DNA from 3 places in the Rhodococcus sp. P1Y genome. Region 1 is predicted to be linked to each of the others. Evidence: predicted binding sites of a transcription regulator. Region 1 holds the regulator's gene; each other region holds the start of a gene.
What was found. The regulator LexA, encoded in region 1, represses DNA repair genes until DNA is damaged. The targets are predictions, from matches to a motif close to CGAACANNTGTTCG.
Positions count from the first base shown of each region.

Region 2: the regulator LexA is predicted to act here: its motif matches at 2,406-2,419, upstream of D8W71_RS18775 (SAV_6107 family HEPN domain-containing protein).
Region 3: the regulator LexA is predicted to act here: its motif matches at 3,063-3,076, upstream of D8W71_RS04700 (DUF222 domain-containing protein).

Region 1 covers NZ_CP032762.1:3,407,521-3,412,844, reverse strand. Annotated here, with positions in the region: gene hrpA (ATP-dependent RNA helicase HrpA) at 1-591, shown strand, start outside; gene nrdR (transcriptional regulator NrdR) at 667-1,131, opposite strand; gene D8W71_RS15805 (hypothetical protein) at 1,243-1,617, opposite strand; gene lexA (transcriptional repressor LexA) at 1,956-2,744, shown strand; gene D8W71_RS15795 (acyl-CoA dehydrogenase family protein) at 2,845-3,987, opposite strand; gene D8W71_RS15790 (uracil-xanthine permease family protein) at 4,123-5,324, opposite strand, start outside.
Region 2 covers NZ_CP032762.1:4,083,716-4,089,039, reverse strand. Annotated here, with positions in the region: gene D8W71_RS18790 (carotenoid biosynthesis protein) at 1-113, opposite strand, end outside; gene D8W71_RS18785 (phytoene desaturase family protein) at 110-1,723, opposite strand; gene D8W71_RS18780 (GNAT family N-acetyltransferase) at 1,733-2,359, opposite strand; gene D8W71_RS18775 (SAV_6107 family HEPN domain-containing protein) at 2,549-2,998, shown strand; gene D8W71_RS18770 (DUF3040 domain-containing protein) at 3,265-3,693, shown strand; gene mraZ (division/cell wall cluster transcriptional repressor MraZ) at 4,177-4,608, shown strand; gene rsmH (16S rRNA (cytosine(1402)-N(4))-methyltransferase RsmH) at 4,902-5,324, shown strand, end outside.
Region 3 covers NZ_CP032762.1:994,375-999,698, forward strand. Annotated here, with positions in the region: gene D8W71_RS04695 (S1C family serine protease) at 1-474, opposite strand, end outside; gene D8W71_RS04700 (DUF222 domain-containing protein) at 635-3,028, opposite strand; gene D8W71_RS04705 (nuclear transport factor 2 family protein) at 3,149-3,901, opposite strand; gene D8W71_RS04710 (alpha/beta hydrolase) at 3,979-4,758, opposite strand; gene D8W71_RS04715 (TetR/AcrR family transcriptional regulator) at 4,831-5,324, shown strand, end outside.

The sequences.
Region 1 (5,324 bases):
TACGGCAGCATCGACGACTTGCTCGAAGACTGCCGCAAGACGGCCGTCGACGAAGCGATGGACGCACACGGCGGACCGGTACGGACGCCCGAGGCGTTCGCCGCGTTGTCCAAAGCCGTCGGCGCCGAAGTGACAAGCCGGACGTCCGGCCTCCTCGCGCTCGTTCGCCCGATCCTCACCGAGTCGCTCGAACTCAAAGCCGAACTGGACGGCAAACAGGGTGACGCGGCCGACGACGTCCGCGAACAACTCGCGGCGCTCGTATTCGACGGATTCGTATTCGAATTCGGCTCGTCACGGCTCGCCGACGTTCCGCGGTATCTGAAAGCTGCAGCCGTAAGACTGAATTCACTACCGAGCAGCGCAGCTAGAGACAATGCCGGTCTGGATGTTCTCGACCGCGTCTACGACGCCTACGACCGACTCCTGAAATCTTTGCCCGAATCTCGGCAGAGCAGCAAGCCCGTGCTCGATGTGTTCTGGATGATCGAAGAGCTTCGAGTCGGACTGTTCGCTCAAACCGTCCGAACCGCATATCCCGTATCCGAGAAGCGCGTTCTGAAAGCCATCGCTGCAGCCGGCAGCAGCTAACGTGACCGTACAACGTGACTTGATCGGCGTGACTCGACAGTCGTGATTCGATAGACGCGACTCAGACGCGGTGACTCAATCGACGACGGATGTTTCGCGGTGTACGCGTAGGTCGTGGATTTCCTTCTCGAAATCTTCCGCAGAACTGAAAGATCGATAGACCGATGCAAACCGAAGGTAAGCGACCTCGTCGAGATCCCTCAACGGCCCGAGGATGGCCAGGCCGACCTCGTGGCTGGGAATCTCGGCAGAACCCGAGGCGCGTACTGCGTCCTCAACTTGCTGCGACAGCAAATTCAGCGCGTCGTTGTCTACGTCACGACCCTGGCATGCCCGTCGAACTCCCTTGACGACCTTCTCCCGGGAGAAGGGTTCGGTGACGCCGCTGCGCTTGACGACCGCCAACACCGCCGTTTCGACGGTAGTAAAGCGTCGACCGCATTCCGGACATGACCGACGTCGCCGAATTGCCTGCCCTTCGTCTGCTTCGCGCGAGTCCACCACGCGGGAATCGGGATGCCTGCAGAACGGGCAATGCATGTAAGCGCCTCCGTCGTAGCCGTTGCACACTCTCGAATGACTCGTGAGAGGTACAGGCATCGAGGATACTCGGAGCCCTACGAACGCGCCTCGATCACCCAGCACAGCGCGCTACGGCGTAGACGGGGCATCGAACCCCTGCACGACCGCCACCGGCGCGCCGGAGGATTCTGGCGTCGAGTCGAGCGCGTCCGCGCGTAGATTCGCGACGGCCACCAAGCCGAGGATCACGACGGCCGTCGCAACGACACCCGCGACCATTGCGCTCCACGAGATCTTCTCGTCACGATGTGCGCGATCGGTCTGCGCGTCGGGGGAACCGTGAACGACGGCCGACCCGTGTGCGCCCTGCCGCGCCGCCGTATCCAGCACGTATCGGCGACGTTCCACCGTGCCGCGACGACGGGTGGGCGTGGCCGACCGCGATCGGCTACCGGTCGATGCGCGCAGTGCTGGGGCAACTCGCCGGTCGGTTGTGATGGTCATCGGAACCTCCGCTGGATGGGACGTGTCGAACGCGATCGAATCGGTTATTCGATCAGGCGTTCGATGAACGCTTGTTCGAAGTTCTATCACGCGACTCCGACAAAGTCAGCAGAAAGTGCGACACGGATCGAACAGATGTTTGATCGAACAGCGTTTACGGGCTAGATTCGTGTCAGAAACCACACGTCACATCCACCCCACGCGTTCGACAGGTACTACCGAGACCGGAACTTGGCCCCGAGACTGGAACATCGTCCCGAGACTGGAACATTGCCCGAGGCCGGAGAACTCTCGTCCAGACCGAACCGAACGCGCGTACGACGCAGGAGGACGCACGAATGAAGGACGAGACCTCGTCAGGGTCGGCGAAATCGGCGCCGAGATCGACCGGGCAGTCGACAACGAAGTCGGCGGGCAAACCCGCAGCGGTTCCGACCGCGAAGGCGTTCGAGGGCGAGGGCACCGACATCAACGCCGGACTGACCGAGCGCCAACGCAAGGTTCTCGAAGTCATCAGGGCGTCGGTCACCGAACGCGGGTACCCGCCCAGCATCAGGGAGATCGGGGATGCCGTAGGACTGACCTCGACGTCGTCGGTTGCTCATCAACTCCGCACGCTCGAGCGCAAGGGCTTCCTTCGCCGCGACGCGAACCGTCCCCGCGCTGTCGACGTCCGCGGCCTCGACGAGGTACAGGCCGATCACGCGGCAGCGGTGGCGGACGGATCGGCAACGGCGGAGGATCAGCTTCCGACGCCGACGTTCGTGCCTGTTCTCGGACGTATCGCGGCAGGCGGTCCGATCCTCGCCGAGGAAGCGGTCGAAGACGTGTTCCCGCTTCCGCGCGAACTCGTGGGACAGGGCTCGTTGTTCCTGCTGAAAGTCGTGGGCGAGTCCATGATCGAGGCAGCCATCTGCGACGGCGACTGGGTGGTCGTACGCCAGCAGAGCGTCGCCGACAACGGAGACATCGTGGCCGCGATGATCGACGGCGAAGCCACGGTCAAAACGTTCAAGCGAACGAAGGGCGATGTGTGGTTGATGCCGCACAACCCGCTGTTCGAGCCCATCCCCGGCAACGACGCAGCGATCCTCGGCAAGGTTGTCACGGTAATGCGCAAGCTCTGACGACAAACAATGCTCTGACGACAGACACTGCTTTGACGACAAGCGATGCCAACGGCCCGAAACCTTTCAGGTTTCGGGCCGTTGTACGAAGATCGGCGAACTACAGATCGAGACCGCGTCCGATGATCTCCTTCATGATTTCGGTCGTGCCGCCGTAGATCGTTTGGACGCGAGAATCCATGTACGCCTTGGCGATCGGGTATTCCTTCATGTAGCCGTAGCCTCCGTGCAACTGGAGGCAGCGATCGATGAGCTTGACCTGGTTCTCGGTCGTCCACCACTTCGCCATGGCCGCTTCCTGGACCGTCAACGTCCCGGCGTTGAGAAGTTCGATGAACTTGTCGACCATGATTCTCGTAGCGGTCGCCTCGGTTGCCAACTCGGCAAGAACGAACCGTGTGTTCTGGAACTTTCCGATGGACTTGCCGAAGGCCTTGCGATCACGGCAGTACTGAATGGTCATCTCCAGCGCGGATTCCATCGCGGCGGCTGCGACGACGGCAATCGAGAGCCGCTCCTGCGGAAGATTCTGCATCAGGTAGATGAAGCCCATGCCCTCTTCGCCGAGCAGGTTCGCGGCAGGAACGCGAACATCGGTGAAACTGAGTTCGGCTGTGTCCTGAGCCTTCATGCCGATCTTGTCGAGGTTCCTGCCGCGCTCGAAGCCCGGCATGTCGCGCTCGACGACCAGCAGGCTGAATCCCTGGGCGCCCTTCTCGGGGTCGGTACATGCGACGACGATGATCAGGTCAGCGTTGATTCCGTTGGTGATGAACGTCTTGGAGCCGTTGAGAACCCACTCGTCACCGTCACGAACCGCTCGGGTCTTGATGCCCTGCAAGTCGCTGCCGGTACCGGGCTCGGTCATAGCGATCGCCGTGATCAGCTCACCCGAGCTGAAACCTGGGAGCCAACGCTGCTTCTGCTCTTCGTTGGTCAGCTCGATGAGGTAGGGCGCGACGACGTCGTTGTGCAGTGTGAAGCCGATTCCGCTGTACCCACCACGGGTCGTCTCCTCGGTGACAATGGCGTTGTAGCGGAAGTCCTTGACGCCACCGCCGCCGTACTCCTCGGGGACCGCGGTACCGAGGAATCCCTGCTTGCCTGCCTCGACCCACACATCTCGGTCGACGATGTTCTGCTCTTCCCACTTCGCATGGTTCGGGGCGACGTGCTGGTCGAGAAACTTGCGATACGACTCGCGAAAGAGGTCGTGCTCGGCTTCGAACAGTGTGCGGTCCACTACTTCTCCTTCGAGGTGCTGCCGGGAACGGTGCTGCCCACGGCGGTGCGTGCCGACAAGAATGGCGTTCCCTCGACCCTACGACCGCTCCTCGGCCACAGTCGATGACCGAGCCGTGCGTGATCGGTGACCGTACTAGCGAGTAGCTTTCCGGCTCAGGGCCCGCAACACCGGATATCCGACGAGGATGCCGACCGAACCCCAGGCGATTCCGCCCAGTTCGATGGAGCCGACCTGGAGCGTCAAGTCCCCGATACCGGCCACGATCGCTGCTGCAACCACGGTGAGGTTCACCGGGTCGGTGAAGTCGACCTTGTTGTCGGTCCAGATGCGCACGCCCAACAATCCGATCAAGCCGTAGAGCACCAGCGTTGCGCCCCCGATGACCCCGCTGGGCACCGTGAACACGAGAGCACCGAACTTGGGTGAGAACGCCAGAACGATCGCGGTTGCTGCCGCGACCCAGTACGCCGCCGTCGAGTACACCCGAGTCGCTGCCATTACGCCGATGTTCTCGGCGTAGGTCGTCGTACCCGAGCCGCCTGCGGCGCCGGCGAGTGTCGTGGCGAGACCGTCCGCGATGAGGGCGTCCCCGGCCAAGTCGTCGAGGGGCTTGCCGGTCATGGCGGACACCGCTTTGACGTGACCGACGTTCTCGGCGACGAGAACGATGACAACGGGTAGCGCTATCAGTACGACCGACAGTTCGAATGTGGGCCCACGGAACTCCGGGATTCCGATCCACGCAGCAGCGCGCATGGCGTCGAGCTTGGCCGAGTCGATCTGTCCGAGCACGGCCGCGAACAACCAGCCGATGATCACTCCGACAAGAATGCCGAGACGTCCGAGTAGCCCGGGACCTGCGGCAGTGATCACGAGTATTGACACGAGGGTGACGGCCGCCACCAGCGGTTGAGCCTCGAATGACGTCGTCGCAGCGGGTGCAAGATTGAATCCGATCAGCACGACGACAGCGCCGGTGACCACAGGTGGCATCACGGCTTCGACAACCCGACCGCCGGCGAATCTGACGACGAATCCGACTGCTGCCAGCACGATTCCGACCGACATCACCGCACCGAGTTGCGCCGCGGGCCCATTCGCCTGAGCGGCGCTCAACGGCGCGATGAACGCGAACGACGACCCTAGGTAGCTGGGAATTCGCCCGCGGGTGATGATCAGGAACAGCGCCGTCCCGATGCCCGAGAAGAGCAGGGTCGTAGTGACGGGGAACCCGGTCAAGGTCGGGACGAGCAACGTCGCGCCGAACATCGCGATCACGTGCTGCATGCCGATCCCGACGGTCCGTGGCCACGACAGCCGTTCGTCCGGCGCCA
Region 2 (5,324 bases), 680 kb from region 1:
AGCAGAACGACCACCGCGACAGTGACTGCATCACGAACCGATCCAGAGACGAGTGGGTACACGATCTGCGCGGCAATCGCGCATCCGGCGAGGATCCCGATGACCTTGTTCATCGCAGCTTCGCTCCCAACCATCGACGGATGGGCCCCGCCGAGAAGTCGGCTGTCGCGATCTTCGCGGCGCTTCGCCCGCTCGCCGCCGACACTCCGCCGCCCGGATGTGTGGAGGCCCCAGTCAGATACAGACCCGGTGCGCCGGGGACACGATGCTGGGCCAGCGGCGGTATCGGCCGCCACATCATCATCTGATCCAAGGACATCTCGACGTGCATGATGTTGCCGCCGATCATTCCCAGTTCACGTTCGATGTCGACCGGCGACTGGACGTGCCGGTGCAGAATCGAGGACCGGAAGCCGGGTGAGTAGGTCTCGAGCTGGTCGACCACGCGGTCTGCTTCGGATTCGGCGAGGTCGGCGGCATGGACCTCCGAATCGGCTGTGCGCCAGCGTCGTCCGTCGGCGAGAGTGTGCGGGTGCCATTGCGACCACAGTGAGATCTGGTGTTCGCCTGCCGGGGCGACGCTCGGTTCGATGGCTGTGAACGACATGCCGAGAACTGCTGGGGTGGGGGGAAGCTCACCGGCCAGGGCGTTCCCGTGTGCGCGCCGCAACTGCGCACGGTCGCGAACCAGAAGCTGCAAACCCGACGTCGCGAATTCCGGTGTCCGAATACTCGAATATCGGGGGAGTGCCGAGGTCGCCAGTCGAACAGCCATCCCCAGTCCAGGGCCGACACGGATGCCTCGACGCCAGCGATCGATCTGTTTCCCGTCGTGTCCGCCGGCCTCCAGCAGGTCGAGCGTGGTCAGGATGTGACACCCCGCGATGACCATCGCGCTGCGAACCATCCGTCCCGACTCGGTACGCGTGGACCACGACTCTCCATTCCGGGTCAGCGACTCGACGCCGTCGCCCGCCGTGACCTTGCCTCCGTCGGCGACAAGTTTCGAAACGAGGGCCTCGGTCAAAGCGCCGCTACCGCCGACGGCTCGCCCGGGTGGAAGGGTGTGCATCAGAGCGGCAAATCCGACCATCGGTGCGGTGCCCGGCTCGGACATCGGCGGGCCGGACTGTGCCCCGAACCACGCCAGTGCGGCCTTGAGTCTTTCGGATTCGAACATTTCGTCCAGAAGAGCGTCACCTGTGGTGAGGAACTCGCGTGAGAGTGCACTGGCTCCGTCGGGGGCGCCGAGTCCCCAGAAGGAGCGGAGTAGCGAGCCGCCGGTCGGTGGCGACGAGAACGCGCGCATCGTCCGAGCGCTTCGCGGTCCCCAGATGTCGACGAATCGCCGGTAGGCGCGCGCGTCGGCGGTGCCGCACGCATGCGCGATCGATTCGACGGTGGCCTCGAGATCGCGGTGGAACACAATGGCGGGCTCGTCGGTCGCCGGGGCGCCTGGCGCGAACGCCCATGGGTCACATTCGACGTATCGCAATCCGTGTTCGGCCAATCCGAGTTCTTCGATGACCCCTGTGTGTCGGACCATGATGTGGGCGGAAGACCCGCGGTCGACGCGGTGCCCGGGGAATCGGTCCGTGGAGGAGACCCCGCCGCCCACGATCGAATCCTTCTCGAGGACTTCGACCGACAATCCGGCCCCAGCGAGGTAGCAGGCTGAAGTCAGGGCGTTGTGGCCGGAGCCGACAACCACAACGTCGATCACTTCATCAGGCTATAGGTCGTTGGGAAGTGCGCTGGTCGAGGCCGGCTCGAAGGGCAATGAGCGACCGAGGACGGCGAACGGTCGTCGATCACCGGCGAAGGTGAAATTGCGAAGGACGTCCTCGAATCCGAGTCTGCGATACAGGCGCCACGCTCTGTTGTCCTCGCGGTCGACCTCGGGTGTGGACAGAAGCACGGTGCTCTCGGGGGTGCCGTCGAGCAGACGACGGGTGAGCGCGGTACCGAGCCCGTGGCCTTGGGCTTTGGGGGAGACATGCAGTTCGGTCAGTTCGAAGTAGTCGGCGAGCACCGAATCGATGTGGTCGACGTCTCTTCCCGAGCGGCGCAGGCCTTCCCTTACCTGCTGGTGCCACCACTGGTGGCGAGCGCCTCGATACCCGTAAGCGACCGCGACCAGAGGTGATCCCTCGGTGGGTAGGACTGCACCGACGCCCCGCCAGCCGGGACGGAGAACGTGTTCGGCCCACATGGGGGCCCGGTGGTACTCGGTGCCCTGCGGGTACCCCATGGCGTCGACGTAGATCGCCAGGGCCTCGGGTAACCGTCGGCGAATCTCCTGGGCGGACAGGTCGACCAGGTACGGGGTCGTTTCCGCGTCGGTAGCGACTGTTCTCAACCTTTCCTTGACTACTTGTCGGTGTGCACAGCTATATTGAATATGTCGAACGGATGTTCGATGTCGGTGATCCGGCGAAGACCCCGAGGGAAGCGGGGCTCGCCGGATTCCGACCTTAGATCGTCGTCGACGTCCGAGCGTGTCGGATCTGCGGTACCGAACGGCGAATGCAACGGGAGGTGTTCGAGTATGGCCACGAAAGTTCTCCGCGGCGATGTACGTCCGCCGGTTTCGCCGCGTGCCCGCGTTCTACTGGGCCGTGCGGATGCTCTGCTGTCCGGTTCCGTCGGCGCCGAGAGCGTGTCCGATCAGTTCCTCGACTGCTACATGGCCGCGTTGCGTGGGGCGGCTGCGATTCTGGAGGTCGCACCGATCTCCCCGTCGCGCGCGCGGTCGAGGAGTGCTTGGGTTCTTCTTGCGAAGGCGGCACCCGAGCTCGAATCGTGGGCCGAGTACTTCGCCGGATACTCCGCAACGAGGGCTGCGCTGCAGGCCGGAGTTTCCAGACCCCTCGATGTGATTGCGGCAGACGAGTTCTACCGCGAGGTCGGTCGGTTTCTCCACGTCGTCGAGGACTTCATCGGCGCCGAATCGAGGCTCGACCGAGTGACGCTGTATCCGCGGTCGATGTCGGCGTGATCAACGTGCTCGACGCCCTTGTCGAGTTCGGTGAGGACGACTTCAGTGCCGAAATGACCTTCCGGGGCGTGTCCGCCATGTCGGGTTCCGGGGCCCTCCTGGACCGCTGTGCAGGGAAACTTCGGACATTCTCAGGAACACATCGGCCGAGTAGGTGGTAAGCAGCCCAATCTGCTCGTATTATCAGTGGCAGGTAGCCGCCAAGGTCAGCTTCCCGTCGTTTCGCAACCGAAATGACTTTCAATATCAGTGCAGGGGGAGGTACCGTGCCACTCTCCGAGCACGAGCAGCGCATGCTCGATCAGATCGAGAGCGCTCTCTACGCCGAGGATCCCAAGTTCGCATCTCACGTGAGAAGCGGCCGTATGCGTACGGCATCGAGCAAGCGACGCTTCCAAGCGGCAGCATTGTTCGTATTGGGGCTTGTCTTGCTCGTAGCCGGGCTGGCGCTGCCGTTCAAGCCCGCCGGCTTTCCGGTCATCAGTCTTGTCGGCTTCGCCTTCATGTTTGGCGCAGGCGTGTTGTTTCTACTCGGTGGTCCTCGCAAGGGCGCGCCCGCGCCGGAGAGCGAAGCCGCACCCGGTAGTACGTCCGGGCCCAAAGCCTCGGGTCGACAACCCAAGCCCGGTAAGAAGGGCGGGGGCTTCACCTCTCGAATGGAGGACCGCTTCAGGCGGCGATTCGAGCAGGAGTGACCCACCGCGTTCGTCTGGCGTGACACCACACCCGACGACGAGTACGGAGAATCTTTCACCCAAGATCATGAGAGCGGCGCCTACCTTCGGGTAGGCGCCGCTTTTGTGTGCGTCGACCCGCGCCCGCAGTTCGCGTCGGCGGGTTCTACGCAGCCGCCGAGACACTGAATCGGGCCACGCCCCCACTTTCCTCCACCGCCACAAGGCTCATTCACACCGATCCCCACTTTCACCCACCATCATCGTCCCGGGTGCCGCGCCGGTGTCTTGCATGTACTCAACCTGGCCTTTTGCGCGCCGTCGGCGGAGCGGTGGCGGCAGGTCGTATCGCCACTCGGTAGTGTCTAGAAAAACATCCCCACAATGAACCACTACGCTGACCTGGCTTTTTTGGGGTACATCCCAATCTTTTACGCCTGCGGGGATTGAAAGTGGAGCAAAGTGGGGTAAAGTGGTGGCAGCGGCGAGAGTGGGAGGTGCTGAGTGTTCCTCGGTACCTACACGCCCAAGCTCGACGACAAGGGTCGGCTCACGTTGCCGGCGAAGTTCCGTGAGGCATTGGAGGACGGAGTGATGGTGAGCAAAGGTCAAGATCACAGCCTCGCCATCTACACCCGAGAGGCCTTTGCGGAAAAGGTCAGGAAGCTGACCGAGGCTTCGCGGTCCAACCCGGTGGCGCGCTCCTACATTCGCCAATTGGGTGCAGGAACAGACGAGCAGAAACTCGACGGTCAGGGACGGATCACTCTCAGTCCCGATCACCGACGGTATGCAGATCTGGAACGCAATGTCGTCGTCAACGGATCGATCGAGTTCATCGAGATCTGGAACGAAGACGCATGGGCTCGTTACTCCTCCGAGAGCGAACAGAGCTTCTCGGATGCTGTCGACGAGTCCTTGGAAGGAATTTTGTAACCGCTTTCGGTCAACAGCCGAGTGCCGCGAGGCCTCTGCCCGATCAGAACCCTGACGTTCTTCCCCAACGCCAGGTTTCGAAGATCAGGACCCTGACGTTCTTCCCCAACGCCAGGTTCCTATCGGACAGGGACCTCGAGGCATTCGCCACCACCAATTTTCTACTTGCGCACGAATTCTGTCGCGCAGAGGTACGACCGGGAGGAATCATTGTGGAAGGCGAATCGAAATCGCCAGTCCCGGCGAATAAGTCGGAGCACACCGGCGACGTCGTCGGATCTGAACCGCGGCATATTCCGGTACGCCTCGATCGCGCAGACGAGCTTCTCGGTCCGGCACTGATTGCCGCTGCTGCCCAAGGCGCAACGCCGGTGATGATCGACGCAACCCTCGGTCTCGGCGGACACGCGGAGCATTTCCTGCGGTCGTACCCCACGCTTCACCTCATCGGCCTCGATCGCGACCCCGACGCACTGTCACGTGCGAGTGCACGTTTGGCCGAGTTCTCGGACCGAACCACGTTCGTGCACACCACCTATGACGGGATCGCCGAGGCGTTGGACGAGGCCGGGCTGAATCAGACGGAATCGGTACATGCAATTCTGTTCGATCTCGGCGTCTCGTCGATGCAGCTCGACGAAGCGGATCGTGGATTTGCCTACTCGGTCGACGCGCCACTCGACATGCGCATGAATCCCACGGTCGGCCTCACCGCC
Region 3 (5,324 bases), 2.4 Mb from region 1:
GCCCCACGCGTCGACGAGTGGCCCCCCTGAGTCCCCCGGCCGAACGTCGGCGTCGACCTGGATCAGTCCGGTCAGGTCGTTACGAGATCCGTCGACCGAACTTTGAGCAGTCACGGAACGATCCAGCGCGACGACGGTCCCCGGTGCCGGCACGAGAACGCCTGCGCCCGAGGCATTCCCAATCGCGGTGACCGCATCGCCGACGGCAAGGTCAGCGGACGATCCTATGGCCGCCACCTCAAGGTTCGCGGCCGTCGTCAGCTGCAGGACTGCAAGGTCTCGCGATCTGTCGTACCCGAGTATCGACGCGTCGTAGATCAGTCCGTTGCCCGCATGCACTGCGGTCACGTCGGACGCCTGTTCGATCACATGGAAGTTGGTAAGGACGAGCCCATCAGATCCGACGACGAACCCGGTCCCCGCGACTCCGTAGAGCCCGAACTCGGCAGCGATCGTGACGACGGTCGGATTCACTCGCGCCGAGATCTGCTCGGGGGTGAGCGGGGCAGCGGGTGGTAGCTGGGCTGCGGGAGGGGCGGAGGTGGGGCAGGTTGACCGACGAGGGCAGCAGGTGAGTCGGTCTTATCGAGTACACCGGGTGCCAACGGAGCCGCGAGAGCTGAGGCAGCGACCGTCAGCGCAATGAGGAACGCCGCTCGGCTCGCCACCTGCATAGGTAACGATTATGGCCCCACCGGGACGGAAACGAGGGCATCCGGCGGAACCCGCAGGTGCCGCCTGGTTGTGTCTTTTCTTCGGGCATGGCTGTGGGCGGCACAGGTGGTGCTTTCTGTGCCGCTGGGTGCAGGTGCCCTGTGTGTGGGGCTGGTGGGGGTGGTTCCCGGGTGGCGACCGGTTCTGCGGGTCGGGTCGCCACTCCCCTTGTGTCAGGTGGGTGGTGCGCCTGGTTCGGGGGTTCCGGGTTCTCGGTGGTCTGGTTCTCGGGGTCCGGTGGTGGGGTGTTGGTTGTGGGTTGGGTGCTGGGCATGCCGGGCAGGGGTGTGTCGGAGGGGTGGATGTATTCGTTTGGGTGGTGGTAGTGGTTGATGGTTCCGTGTCTGTGGGGGTCGAGTGTGGTGGGTGGGTGCCAGAGGGTGCGGCCGGGGTAGGGGTGGTCGGGTTCGGCTTTGGTGGTGGCCCAATCGGTGTCGGTTTTTCCGACGAGGGGGTGGTGGATGTCGCAGCCGAAGGTGAGTGTGTCGATGTCGGTGTTGCCGCCGTCGGCCCATTCGTCGATGTGGTGGGTTTGGGAGTAGGTGGCGGGTCGGGTGCAGCCGGGGAAGGTGCAGCCTCGGTCGGCGGCGATGAGGACGATGCGTTGGTCGGGTGTGGCGAGGCGTTTGGTGCGGGCGAGGTGCAGGGGTCTGCCGGTGCGGTCGTCGAAGATGACGAGGTAGTGGTGGGCGTGGGTGGCCATGCGGATGGCGTCGCGGATGGCGATGGTGGATCCAGTGGCGGTGATGGCGTGTCCGGTGGCTGTTTCGAGTTCGTTGAGTGTCATGGTGATGACGGCGGTGACGGGTAGTCCTCGGTGTTGGCCGAGTTGTCCGGAGGCGAGCATTTGTCTCAGGATGGTTTTGAGGGCGTCGTGTTGGCGTCGTCCGAGGCCGCGTCGGTCTCGTTGGGCTCGTTCGGTATCGGCTTCGGCTTCGGCATCCTCGCCCTCGACGGCGTCATCGTCGCCCGAACTGTCGCCCGGCTCGTCGCTCGATCCGTCGCCACCGGAGCTGTCTGTGTTGTCGCCGGTGGGTGTGTCGAACAAGCTCGGCTCTGTGTTGTCGGGGCCGCTGTTGGTGTCGGGTTCGTTGGTGTTGGGTTCGTCGATGAGGGGGGTGGTGTCGGCGGGGTTGCACATGCCGGGTTTGGCCCATTTGCTGAATGCGGCTTCGAGGTAGGCGCGGAATTCGGCGTCGCAGCGGAATCTGCCGGTGCTCAGTCCTGCGGCGTCGGGGTCGTCGAGGTAGAGGTAGGTGCGGTCGGCGACGGATTCTTTGTCGAGGTCGCCGTCGGGGTCGAGGATGTCGTAGAGGCGGCGGGCGGCGACGGTGAACGCGTCGGGTAGTAGGTCCCGGGCGAGTTGCACCAGTTGTTGTTCGGCGTGCTCGGCGGTGTCGGTGTCGACTTTGGTGCCGAGTCTTTTGAAGAATTTGCGGATGATCTGTTGGTGTTCTTCGCCGATGATTCCGTTTTCGGCGGCGTGGGTGGTGGCGGGTAGGTGTGGTGGGAGGCGTTCGCCGGTGAGGGTGGTGCGTTCGCCGAATTGTTCGGCCATCAGGATGCGTTGTCCGGATTGTTTCATCGACAGTCGTAGGAGGACGGCGAGTGCTTCGGGGATCGATCCGTAGATGCCGTCGAGTCCGTGTTGGTCGATGAGGTCGGCGATCCAGGTGTGGGAGTATCCGAACAGGGTTCGGGTCATGGTTTCGGTGCGCATCAGCAGGGCTCGGCGGTCACTGTTGGTCAGGGCCATCGTTTGTATCTGTCCGAGTCGGGTGATGCTTGCTTCGAGGTCTGCGATGACGCGTGCGAGGCCGGGTGCGTCGATCACCGGTGTCGCGGTCAGGTCGAGTTCGGTGACCGGTACGACTCCGTCGCGGCCGTCGCGGTTGGTGGACCACGATTGTGCCCAGGCGGTCATCGGATCCGGCTTCACCGACCCCGCCTCCCCATCCGGCAGAGCATCCCCCTCCGCTTCAGCCTGATCCTCCGACCCAGCCTCCTCCACTTCAGCCTCCTCCGACCCAGCCTCCTCCGATTCAGCTGGATCCTCCGTGCTGATCGAATCGGGTTCGACTGCAACACCACTCAGCTCGGAGGTCTCACCCGCACCGGCGTCGTCACCGGCGGGTTCAGCAGCCGCATCCGGCAGCACGGCAGCATCGCCAGCCGTGACTGAGTCGCCAACCGTTACCGCTTCCCCCGCCGTCACCGCTTCGCCGGCCGTGACCACCCCACCGATCGTCAGATCGGCGATATCCCCTGCTGCTGTGTTGGCTTCGTCGACCGAAGCGCTATCCCCCGAAAGCATGAGATCAATCTAGCCCGACCCACCGACAAGTTTTCGAACGTACGTTCCCATCCGAACTTATGAAAGATCCTTTGCTTCACAAACATTCGGCCACGTCCAGCGACCGGCATCGTCGAGTGCTCAGGTATTTCGCGAAGGTGCGAACACCGTGACTGAGTCGACCGCCAAGGATGCGCGCGAGAATTCGACGAACACAACGCCTGGGCCGGATTCCAGTTCCGCAGAAGCGCTGACAATTCGTCCGGCTGCCAACAACTTTCGGTAGGTCGCTCCGCGCAGCACGTCTGGGGACAACGATTCACCGGATGCGTCTCTGACGGGGCATCGTGGGTCGCGAAGAACGTCGAGCGCCGCCGTCTTCCCTCGTGCGCCGACGCTGCGAAGCCCACCCATGAAACCGAGAACCCCGCGCACGCCTTGGTTCGACACGAGCTGAGGAGTCAGCTTGGCCGACGCGGACAGGCCACGGGTACCGGCACCCAACAACTGCCTGATCATGGATTGCAGTTCCCAATGCGCTGCCAAGCGCCAAATTTTCAGAACCCCGTTCTCCTCTACAAGGTCGTAGCGCAGGTGCATCGGTACGTTCAGCACGGCTCCGGTGGACATGATCGTCTCGAGGGACAAATCGCGTACGACGGACATCCCCGAGACGACGTCGTTCTCGACGTGAAAATTGATTGTGTTCGGCGAGATGAAGGTGTCGTAGAAGCGTCCAATCGCGTCGACGCCCCGGTGCGGCTTGGACCCGACCGGGTCGTTGACTTCCCCGTTCCGGGCGTAGAGACCCACCCACGCAGCTTTGTCGTGAACTGTCACGGCGTCGGGCGAGCCCTGAACAGCGGTGACCAGATCCTCAGCGGTACGCACCACTCGACGTTATCTCCACGTCGAACTTCAGGCATCGAAATGAGGCGGACCCGAACAAGGACATCGACGTCGGACCGAGTTCATGCGAAGACCGCCCTTTCCGTCAGCCACCCGTCGATTGCGGCCATGGTTGGAGTGAGGAAGGGCTCGTCGAACAGTGCATGATCTGCACCCGGTATCTCGACATGGTCAGCATCGCGGTAGCGCCGTGCGGTCGTGCGAGGGATTCGTCGGTTCACCGCTCTGTCCTGTTCGGCACCGATCACGAGAACAGGTGCGTCTACTGCGGCGAAGTCGACGGTCGCCGCGTGACGGCGGTCGAGATACGGAAAGCTCATCTCGCAGTACGCCCGCCCTGATTCGGCGACTGCGCCATCGAACAGTTCACGAACATGTTGGAGCGGCTGGTGTTGTGCGATGACCTTGAAGCGGGTCATGGTGGGCATCAGCGGTCGACGCCACGGCGCGCTGGGGTGGAAGAAGTGCGTCCCGAACAGGCGGATCATCGTCGGGTACACGGCGAAGATGCCCGCTGCGGGTGCAGGCGCTGCGGCGACGACACCTGCGGTCGGGGTGCGCGCTGCGACCAGCTGTACCAGTAATCCGCCCATCGAGAGTCCAACTACCAGAGGTGGGGAATCGAGGGATCGGCAAAGCGCGACGAGATCGTCGGTGTAGTCGAGAAGACTCAAGCCCGCGATCAGCGGAGCACCTTCGTCGCGAGGGAGTTCATGGTGGCGCAGGGTCGGGGTGTGGACGGTGAACCCGCGGTCGGTGAAGGCCTGCGAGGCGGAACCCCACCATGTGGGAGTACCCCGACCCCAAGTGCCATGAACAAGGACGACGTGACGGTTGGACATAGTCGTGAATCTACACGGATCGGTCGATTTGGCAATCGGTCGATTTTGATACTGCGCCGATAAGGTAGCCATATGGATCGAGGAGACGAGGAGCACGACGCGACGGTCGACGGTCGCTCCGCTCGCTGGGCGCATCGGCGACCGGAATTGGTGGCCGCCGCCACCCAGTACGTCCTCGACCGAGGCGTCTCCGATCTGACCCTGCGGCCACTGGCATCGGCGATGGGCGTCACGATCGCGACAGTGGTGCGACAGTTCGGGTCGAAGGAGGCGCTGGTCGAGGAGATCACCCGCACCATCAACGAGGACCTGCTGAGGACTCTTCGCGAAGACCCCGAGCTCGTCGGCCTCACCCCGGAGCAGACGCTGCGCACGCTCTGGCGGCGATGGCTGGAGCCGGCGCAGGGCAGGCAGTTCCGGGTGCTGTTCGAGCTTTTCGGCCTGGCCGCCCATCACCCGGATCAATACAGATGGTTCACCGGGTCGATCGTCACCGACTGGCTACCGCAGATCGAGGCCCCGCTGATCGGCGATGGAGTCGAGCCTGCCGCCGCGCGCCAGATGGC